2 regions of the Streptomyces sp. NPDC051987 genome follow, and region 2 is predicted to be linked to the other one. Evidence: riboswitches for the same ligand, from Rfam matches in the RefSeq annotation. Region 2 holds a riboswitch; the other holds the start of a gene.
The links. A riboswitch is a leader RNA that binds a small molecule or an ion and turns the genes downstream of it on or off. The one in region 2 is predicted to bind cobalamin.

Region 1: another riboswitch for cobalamin. It lies ahead of AB0M11_RS05775 (CbtB-domain containing protein); the one in region 2 lies ahead of AB0M11_RS28050 (prenyltransferase/squalene oxidase repeat-containing protein).

What each region holds. Positions count from the first base shown of each region.
Region 1 is NZ_JBFAXI010000007.1:23,794-28,838, forward strand. Features, by position in the region: gene AB0M11_RS05765 (EfeM/EfeO family lipoprotein) at 1-993, opposite strand, end outside; gene AB0M11_RS05770 (enoyl-CoA hydratase/isomerase family protein) at 1,280-2,386, shown strand; cobalamin riboswitch at 2,403-2,544, shown strand; gene AB0M11_RS05775 (CbtB-domain containing protein) at 2,581-2,802, shown strand; gene AB0M11_RS05780 (CbtA family protein) at 2,825-3,580, shown strand; gene AB0M11_RS05785 (barstar family protein) at 3,724-4,110, shown strand; gene pgm (phosphoglucomutase (alpha-D-glucose-1,6-bisphosphate-dependent)) at 4,230-5,045, shown strand, end outside.
Region 2 is NZ_JBFAXI010000062.1:3,076-8,120, reverse strand. Features, by position in the region: gene AB0M11_RS28060 (CbiQ family ECF transporter T component) at 1-597, opposite strand, end outside; gene AB0M11_RS28055 (SCO2322 family protein) at 911-1,549, opposite strand; gene AB0M11_RS28050 (prenyltransferase/squalene oxidase repeat-containing protein) at 1,546-2,760, opposite strand; cobalamin riboswitch at 2,873-3,003, opposite strand; gene AB0M11_RS28045 (antibiotic biosynthesis monooxygenase) at 3,197-3,538, opposite strand; gene AB0M11_RS28040 (hypothetical protein) at 3,618-4,676, opposite strand; gene AB0M11_RS28035 (XRE family transcriptional regulator) at 4,934-5,045, shown strand, end outside.

The DNA.
Region 1 (5,045 bases), on a different contig from region 2:
GTCCAGGTTGGCGCGGGCGGTGGCGAGGTTGCTGCCGCTGCCGAAGTCGGTACGGCCGGTCAGCTCGAACTGCACCGTGTTCTCCAGGATCTCGTGCGCCCGCAGCCCCAGCTGGGCCGGGTCCATCCGAGTCTGCGCCCAGCCGTCGCGCAGCGCCGTGACCGCCTTGAGCAGAGCGGCGGCCGGGCCGCGCAGGCCGGCGGCGGACTGCCCGTGCCACAGCCCGTACTCGATCCGGTGGAAGCCGGTGAAGTCCTTGTCGTGGACCCCGCCGGGCAGCCCCGCGTCCGTGCCGTCGACCGCGCCGTCGGCGTCGCCGAAGGCGTCGTACGCGGCGCCTAGCCGCTCGTACTCCAGGTGCGCGGGCAGCCAGGCGGCACGGGCGGCGGCGAGATCGCCGCGGTCGATCGCGGCCCGCAGGGCCGTCGTCAGCCGTACGACGTCGGCCAGGCCGCCGCCGACCCACTTCTGGTAGGCCAGCGCCGGCGGGATCAGGTCGTGCTCGCTGACCGGCGCCACGGCCGGGCCGCTGCGGCCCCTGGTGATCCGGACGGTCGGCCCGGTGACGGCGTCGGCGTCGTCGGGCACGCACCGGAACGCGTACGCGCCCTTGCCGAGCCGGACGGTCAGCTCCCGGGTCGTACCGGGCCCTATGCCCTCCACCTCGCCGTACACGGCCCGGCTCGCCGGGTCCTCCAGGAGCACGTCGGCGGCACCGTCGGTCGGGTTGTGCAGGTCGAAGACCTGGACCCCGGGAACAGGGGCGCTCCAGCCCCGGCCGCAGCGGCTGGCGGACACCTCCACGGTGGTGTGCGGCAGCGCGGCTGGGCCGGCGTGCGCCTGCCGCGATTCGTGCGTGAGCGCCAGGAACCCGGCCACCAGGCACACGACGGCGACACCGACGACCGCCCAGGGACGTGACGACCTCCAGCCGGGGCCGGACAACACCATCCCGAGCTCCCAGGGGATCCGTACCGTTCGTGATCGCCTCATGCTAGGCAGCCCTTGCCGCTCGAACGGCCGCCCAGGCAAACCCATGACCAAGAGTTCCCTCCCGGTTCACCCGGCCTCCAGAGGACCCCTGCCGGGGCGACCCACACCCCGGTCGGACAGACCGTCGGCGACGGACTCGCGCTCGGCAGGACCGTCCGGGGGCGGTGTGCGGAGGGTGGGACGGTCGCGAGAAGATCGTTCGTGACCCGTGCGTCCTGCCCCGTCCGGAAGGAACCGACGAGATGATGCGCCTCAGCGCGGCCCGCGGCCCGGCGGAGGTGTCCGGATGACCGGCGCCGAGGAACCCGTCCTGCTGCACGTCGACGGACGGGCCGCGCACATCACGCTCAACCGGCCGAAGGCCATCAACGCGCTGACGCACACGATGGTGCGCCGCGTCGACGAGGCGCTCACCGAGTGGGAGCGGGACCCGGCCGTGCGGACCGTCGTCATCTCCGGGGCAGGCGAGCGCGGCCTGTGCGCCGGCGGCGACATCCGTGCCGTCCACGACGACGCCCGGGACGGCGACGGGTCGGCCGCGGCCGCGTTCTGGCGGGACGAGTACCGGCTCAACGCCCGTATCGCCCGTTACCCGAAGCCGTACGTCGCGCTGATGGACGGGATCGTGATGGGCGGCGGGGTCGGCGTCTCGGCCCACGGCAGCGTCCGGATCGCCACCGAGCGGTCGCGGATCGCCATGCCGGAGACCGGGATCGGCTTCGTTCCCGATGTCGGCGGGACCCGCCTGCTCGGCCGGGCGCCCGGCGAACTCGGCACGCATCTCGCCCTGACCGGTACTCAGATCGGGGCCGCCGACGCCCTGCTGTGCGGACTCGCCGACCACTACGTGCCGTCCGGCGCGCTCCCCGCCCTCCTCGCCGACCTCGCCGAGCTGCCTGTGCCCGAGGCGCTCGCCCGGCAGGTGCGGCGGGCCCCGGACGGCGAACTGGCCGGGCACCGCGCGTGGATCGACGCCTGCTACCCGGCCGGCACGGTCGAGGAGATCGTCCGGCGGCTCCGCGCGCACGGCGACCCGGCGGCGAAGGAGACCGCGGACCTCCTGCTGTCCAGGTCGCCCACCGCCCTGAAGGTCACGTTGCGGGCGGTGCGCCGGGCCCGGCGGCTCGGCTCGCTGGAAGAGGTCCTGAACCAGGAGTACCGGGTCTCCTGCGCCACCCTCGCCACCCCTGACCTGGTGGAGGGCATCCGCGCCCAGGTCGTCGACAAGGACCGCGCCCCGCGCTGGTCCCCGGCCACCCTCGCCGAGGTCACCGACGCCGACGTCGACCGCTTCTTCGCCCCGCTCGGCGAGCGCGAACTGGGCCTGGTCGCCGCGGGCTGCCCCCTCCCGACCGCCGCCCACCAGGCGCGAGACGAAGATCACGCCTGCTGACGCGGTCTTGGCCGTGCCCCTGACACGCGGTACGGTCTGTCCGATATCGACGACGGCGAGACGGAAGCCGGTGGGAATCCGGCACGGTCGCGCCACTGTATGCGAGAGCCCCAGGGCCGCTCGTGAGTCAGACCCGTGGCCGTCGTCCTGTGCACCACCGAGATGGGACGCGAACTCCCAGAGGAGGTCCTGCCATGGCGCAGACCGTCGCTCCGCCGACCGCCACCACCCCCGCCGTCCCCGCCAAGCTGCCGCTGTCCGCGATAGCTCCCTGGGCGGTCTTCTTCGGCATCCTGATGCTGGTCCTGCTGTACTTCGTCGGCGCCGAACAGGGCGCCACCTCCGTGTTCAGCGGCACGAACGTCCACGAATGGGTGCACGACGCCCGCCACCTGCTCGGCTTCCCCTGCCACTGACGCGGGGGACACCGCACACCCGATGAACTCCGCAACCGTAAGAAACCTCCTGGTGCGGGGCATGCTCGCCGGCCTGGCCGCCGGCGTGCTCGCCCTGGTCGTCGCCTACCTGCTCGGCGAGCCGAACGTCGACAAGGCGATCAGCTTCGAGGACGCCCACACGCACGAGCACGAGATGGCGGTCGTCTCGCGCTCCCTGCAGTCCACCGCGGGCCTGGCCACCGGTGTCCTGGTCTACGGCGTCTCCTTCGGCGGCATCGCCGCGCTCGCCTACTGCTTCGCCCTCGGCCGCGTCGGCCGTTTCTCGCCGCGGGCGACCGCGCTGCTGCTGTCCGGCTGCGCGCTCGTCGCCGTGTACGTGGTGCCGTTCCTCAAGTACCCGGCCAACCCGCCGTCCGTGGGCGACCCGGACACCATCGGCAAGCGGACCACGCTGTACTTCCTGATGATGCTGCTCAGCGTGCTCCTCGCGGTCGCCGCCACCCTCCTCGGCCGGCGACTCCGGCCCCGGCTGGGCACCTGGTGGGCGACCGTGCTCGCGGTGGTCGCGTTCGCCGTCGTCATCGGGCTGGCGTACCAGTTCCTGCCGGTCGTCAACGAGGTGCCGAAGGACTTCCCGGCCACCCTGCTCTGGCGGTTCCGGCTCTCGGCGCTCGCCATCCAGGTGTCGCTGTGGGGCGGATTCGGCCTGCTCTTCGGCGAGTTGGCCGACCGCGTCCTCAACCCCAGACCGGCCGGGGCGCCGGCCGCGACGCGCACCGTGCCCACACCGCACTGACCCACCCGCCGAACGACGGGCGAGGGCCTCCGGAGCCAGGCGAATTCCGGAGACCCTCGCCCGTTCCGTCACCCACCTCCGCGTCGCCCCGCGCAGGGCCGCAGTCCCCGCTCACGGCCGGCGCGCGTCGTATCCTGCGGGCCGTGACGCAGACCTACGTACTGGACGGCACCGCGATCACCACCCTGGAGGACTTCTGGCGGGTGGTCGGCGAGGCGGTCAACGGCCCCGGCGGCTACTTCGGCCGTAACCTCGACGCGTTCGCCGACTGCCTCGGCGGCGGCTTCGGCACGCCCGACGACCGTGACTTCGTCTTCGAGTGGCGCGACCACGACACGTCCCGTGCGCATCTGGGCCACGCGGAGACCGCCCGCCAACTGGAGAGCAGGCTCGCCCGCAGCCACCCGTCCCACCGGGCGGAGTTCACCGCCCAGTTGGCCGAGGCCCGCGCCGGACGCGGAGCCACCGTCTTCGACTGGCTGGTCGACATCTTCGAAGAGCGGGCCCCGAACGCGCTGCGACTCCGGTGAACCCGCCGTGAACCCGCCGAGTCCTCGGCGCGCGGCCGGTGCCGCACTCGCGTGCGCGGCCACCGGCAGGGAAAGATGGGCGGCGAGCGAACGATCAACGACTGCGGAGGAGTGGACTCATGCCGCATGAGCGAGCGGGCCGGCCGGCGGCTCCGGAGGACCTCGTCGACGTGGCCCGGCTGGTCACGGCCTACTACGCGCTGCACCCCGACCCGTCCGACCCCGCCCAGCGCGTGGCGTTCGGCACCTCGGGACACCGCGGATCGTCACTGGCGACCGCGTTCAACGAGGACCACATCGCGGCCACCAGCCAGGCCATCTGCGAGTACCGGAGCGGCCAGAGCACCGACGGCCCGCTCTTCCTGGGCGCCGACACCCACGCCCTGTCCGAGCCGGCCAAGGTCACCGCGCTGGAGGTCTTCGCCGCCAACGGCGTCACCGTCCTCGTCGACAGCGCCGACGGCTACACCCCCACCCCGGCCGTCTCGCACGCCATCCTCACCCACAACCGGGGCCGCACCACCGGCCTCGCGGACGGCGTCGTGGTCACCCCCTCGCACAACCCGCCGGCCGACGGCGGCTTCAAGTACAACCCGCCCAGCGGCGGCCCCGCCGCCTCCGACGCCACCTCCTGGATCCAGGACCGCGCCAACGAGATCATCACCGGCGGGATGAAGGACGTCCGGCGGGTCCCGTACGAGCGCGCGCTCGCCGCGCCCACCACCGGCCGGTACGACTTCATGGGCGTCTACGTCGACGACCTGCCCAGCGTCCTCGACCTCGACGCGGTCCGGGCGTCCGGACTGCGCATCGGCGCCGACCCGCTCGGCGGCGCGTCCGTCGCCTACTGGGGACGGATCGCCGAACGGCACGGCCTCGACCTCACCGTGGTCAACCCGTACACCGATCCCACCTGGCGGTTCATGACCCTGGAC
Region 2 (5,045 bases):
CTGCAGCAGGCCGCGCAGACCGGAGTCGGGGCGGCCGCGCAGCCGCCGGGCGGCCCGCAGCCGCTGCACGTCCGCCACCAGGTGCGGCGCGAAGGTGAGGGCGACGACGGCGGCCACGCCCAGCTCGTACAGGGCGCCGGGGAGGGACTTGAGCAGCCGGGCCGGACTGGCGAGCGCGTTCGCGGCGCCGACGCAGACGAGGAGGGTGGCGATCCTGAGGCCGTCGTACAGGGCGAAGACGAGGGCCTCGGCCGTCACCCGGCCGCCGAGGCGGATGCCCTGCGCCCAGTGGGGGAGCGGCACTTCGGGGAGGGTGACGAGGGTGTGCGCGCCGGGGACGGGGGAGCCGAGGACGACGGTGAAGACGAGGCGGACGAGGAGGACGCCGAGGGCGAGCTTGGCGAAGGCGGCGTAGGAGCGGGACCAGGGCGCGGAACGGCTCCGGCAGACCGCCACGACGTAGGCGGTGACCGTGACGAGCAGGGCGAGCAGAAGGGGGTTGCTGGTCCGCGACGCGGCGACCCCCAGCGAGAGGGACCAGAGCCACCAGGCGCCGGGGTGCACGGTGCGGCTGCGCCGGAGCCGACGCGAAGGCAGCGACGCCGCCCCGCGCGGCGGCTGCCGCCGCGCGGACGCGAGGAGGCTCCACCGACTCGGGGCGCCGCCGCTGTCGGCGGTCAGGGCGCGCCCCGTAAGGGGCGCGGGGCTGTGTCCGGCGTCCGGCTGCCGCCGCGTGGGTGCGAGGAGGTTCCACCGGCTCGGGGTGTCGCTGCTGTCGGCGGTCAGGGGGCGCCCCGTAAGGGGCGCGGGGCCGTGCCCGGTGTGCGGCTGCCGCCGCGTGGGCGCGACAAGCCCCCACCGGCCCGCGGGGAACTGCGCGACCGGCTCCCGTCGGCCCGCGCCGTGGCGCTCACGCATTCTTCTGCCGCCGTGTCTGCCAGAAGGCCCCCGCGGCCAGGAGCGCCACGACTCCCGCGCCCGCCAGCAGGCCCAGTGACGGCCCGCTGTCCGAGGCCCGGCCCCCGGCCCCCGCCCCCGTCCCCGCGGCCACCTCCTCACCGCAGCCCCGCTGCGGATACCCCCCGATGGCACAGAGCAACGCGTTCGTGTCGTACCGCAGCGGCTTCGCCACCGCGGCCAGTGCCTCCGCCGCCGTCGCGTCGGCGGACACCACCGCGCAGGCCGTCCGGCGCGCGGGCGGCCGTTCCCCCGAGGGCGCGTCCGCCGTCGTGCCGAAGTCCAGGACCAGTCCCACCCGCTTGTGGCCCCCGACGGCCGGCGTCCGCGCACAGATCGTCCCGAAGTCCGCCGTGCCGCGCGGCCGCGACGCGTCCGAGGAGTCCTCGCTCACCGCAAAGCGGAAACCCTCGACCGCGCCGTCGGCGGGCCGCGCCGTCGAGGGGCCCTGCGTGGCGTACGTCCAGCGTGCGCCGTCCCGCTCCCAGAAGGACCAGTAGCGGTAGCCGGTGGCCGCCGCCGGCCCCGCGACCGCCGCGCACAGCGTCAGCGCGGCCAGGAGCAGCAGCACGGCACGGCGGGCCGCGGTCACAGCTGCCGCTGCTTCCGCCGCCCGCTGAACAGGAAGCCGATGCCGATGCCGGCGACGAGACCGGTACCGACGATCCACCACACGCCGGTACCGGACTTCTTGTCCTGCTTCTCCCCGGCGTGCTCCGCGGCAGCCGCCCGCGGGGCCGGTCCCGTCGAGTTCAGCGCCGTCACCAGGTTCGTCCCGCCGAAGTCACGGGGGTCCGCGCCCATCGCGTGCGCGGCGAGGATCAGCTCGGCCCAGGCCGCGGGCCCGCTCTGCTCGGCCCACGGCACGGCGTGCGCCGCCAGCCAGGCGTACGGCTTCCGCGCCGGCTCCGTCCAGCCCTGCGCGGCCAGGGCGACGACCGCGTCGGCGGTGTTGCCGTAGTCCGGCTGCGTCTTGGCGCCGGGCAGCGCGGAGACGAGGTGGCCGGTCCGGGACATGGCGTCCGCGAGGTACGCGGCGCCGTTGCGGGCCACCTCCGCCGGGGTGAGGGCCTTGGCGGCGCCGACGCAGGCGGGGTCCGCCGCCGGCGCCTTCCCGGCCGTCGTCACGAAGCCCTTGCCGAGGGCGGCGAGCACCCCGGCCGCGGTCGCGTCCGCGTTGGCGGCCAGCTTTCCCTGCTTGTCCGGCTGGTAGGCGAGGGCGCCGCCGCCGTCCTGGCCGCAGGGCACCGACCACTTGGCGAGCAGGTCGTACGGCGACCTGTCCGCGCTCGCACCGGCCGCCGCGAGCGCGCCGATCACCACGCCCGTGGAGTTGGTGTCGCTGGGCGAGCCCGGGGTGTAGCCCCAGCCGCCGTCCTTGTTCTGCACCGACTTGAGCCAGGTCGCGGCCTTGGCCGCGGCGGCGTCGTGGCCGCCGACCGACTTCAGCGCCTGTATGGCGGCCGCCGTGCTGTTGGTGTCGACCGTCACCTTGGTGTCGCAGGCCGCCGTGGGGTCGGCGCGGAACGCCGCGAACGCGCCGTCGGCGCACTGCTGCCCGGCCAGCCAGTCCACCGCCTTCGCGGCCGGGGTGACCCCGGTCGCACGCTGGGCCAGCAGGGCGAGCGACTGCCGCCAGACGCCGTCGTACCGGGGGTCGGAGCTGCCGTACAGCCCGGACGGCCGGACCGCGGACGCGGACGGCGACGGGGTGCCGGCGGCCAGCGCGGTCGTCGCGGGTGTGGCGGTACCGATCACGGCGGTGGCGGCCAGCACCCCTGCGGTGCGGCGGAGGACGGTCATGGTCGGCGGGTGCCTCTCCCTGCGGGGAGCCGGGCAGCGCGGGACACCCCGGCGGCTCGGCTCCGTAAACCTCGACGGTGCCGTGCGACGACGGGTGCCGGCGCACCTGAGCCGATCAACGTCCCGCGTGGGGCGGTCCGGCTCGCCACAGGTGGGTTGTGGCTCACGGTTGCGGGTCAGCGCCGGAATTGCACCGGCTTCCCCCCGTACGGGTGATGACGACCCGGCTACCTTACCGGCCGCCGCCGCGCCCCTGAGAGGGGGCTGTGCGGAGCGAGGCAGCGGGACCCTTTCGTTACGGTCATGCCATGACGGGGAGCCCGCTCGGGCCGCGGCGTTCGGCCGACGTGGGCCCCGGGTCACCGACCGGACCGACGTCCTGGGGGGCGCGGGGGAGTTGGTCCGGGCGGTCGCTTCCCGGTGTCGGGGCGCGGGACTACCCGCGTGTGAAGCCGTGGCTTCGCTCCACCTTCGCCACGTGCAGGGTGTAGCTCTCGTACCACTCGGCCCGCCCACGCTTCTGCGCCGCGCGGTGCTCGGTGTCGGTCCGCCACCGGGTGAGGGCGTCGGCGTCCCGGAAGTACCCGACGGTGATGCCCAGCCCGCCGGGGGTCTGCGCGTGGTCCATCCCCAGATACCCCGGGATGTCCTTCACCAGCTCCTCCATACGTGCGCTGGTCTCGCCGTAGCCGCTCTGGTCCTCGGTCTTCACCGAGGCGAAGACGGCTACGTAGTAGGGGGGTTCGAAGGCCTCGACGGGCGTCGGGTGCTGGGTCATGGCGCCACCTTAGGACGCCTGGGCCCTGCTGCGGCGTGTCGCTGTCGTGCCCGGGTTCCCCGGCCGGGTTCGCGTGTTCCTAGGCCGCGTTCGCGAGCGGTGCGATGTCCGCCGAGAGGTGGCGGGCCATGCGGCGCAGCGCGTCGTCGCAGTCGGACGGGGTCTCGCCGACCGCCACCCACAGGGCCAGCCGGTCGGCGACGGTGGCGTGCGGGCCGGCGGTGACCCGGTCGCCGGTGTGCCGGGTGAGCAGCATGCGGTCGGCGCCGGGCTCGTGGACGGCGTCGGGGGAGAGGTCCAGGCGTTCGAGGCGCCCGGTGGCGGCGGGGTAGGCGAACTGGACCGCCGCCGCCCGCTGCCGGGTGGGCGTCGTGTCGGGCACCTCGCCGGTGGCCAGGGCGGCCGCAACCTGCGCGAGATCGACGCCGGTGGCCCGCCGGACCAGGAGCGGGATCAGATCGCCCGGCAGCTGCGGGGCGACGTCGGTGACCCGGGGGCCGCGGTCGGTCAGGGTGAGGCCGATGTGCAGGACACCCCGGTCGACACCGAGGGCGTGCACGGTGCGGTCGACGGCCAGGCGCAGGAAACGGTTGTGCAGCAGGCCGTCGTGGGCGTGCACGGCGTGCCGGAGCGGCTGCCGCGCGGGCGCCGGGCCCAGGGTCGTACGGGTGATGGCGGCGATGCGGATCTCGCCGTCGAGGACGACCGTCTCGGCCGAGACACGGGACGCGCCGGGGCCGCCCGGGTCACCGGGACCGTCCGGGTCGTCGGTGGGCACCGTGCGGGCGGCGAGCAGCGCGCGCAGCGCCGGCGGGTCACCGCAGGCGGCGACCGCGGCGAGGGAGGGGCCGGGCAGCCCCAACTGCCCGGCGATCCTGGCGGCGGCGAGCGCGTACGCGCCCGAGTGGGTCAGCACGCCGCGGACCCGGTGCCGGGCCGCGAACCGCACCACCGCCGAGGCCGTGGCACCGCCCTTGCCGGGGTCCGCCGCGAGGTGACCGGCCAGGAACGGCTGCGCCCAGGCGGGCGGCGCGGCGTCCACGAGCAGCACCGGGCGGACCGCGGCGACACGCGCCAGCGCGAACTCGTCGTACGCGCGCCGGCGGCCGGCACCGAGGAGCAGGACGGGCTGCGGCATCGGTTCGCCTCACCTTCTGGGGAGGAGGCGGGCGGCTGGTCGCCCCGGATGCCGCTCCCCCACGGGCGGCACCAGGGACGGTTCGGTTCGACCGTGGCCTGGTGCCGTGATCCTTTCCTGTCGGTCTGTCACATGTCAACGATCCCTGCCTTCTTGCGCAGTGGTCCTTGTCATGTCTGGTGGGTGGGACCGGTGATTGGATAGCCTCGCGTCTGCTCGGCCGATCGGCCGACCACGCGTGTCCAGGGGGGACTTTGGTGAGTGACGCCCATGCCCCGCTGACCGCCGTACTGCGACGGCTCGGGGAGCTGACCGGACGGCCGGGGCGGCTGTCCGAGGTGCTGGACGTGGCCGACCTGTCCTACCGCA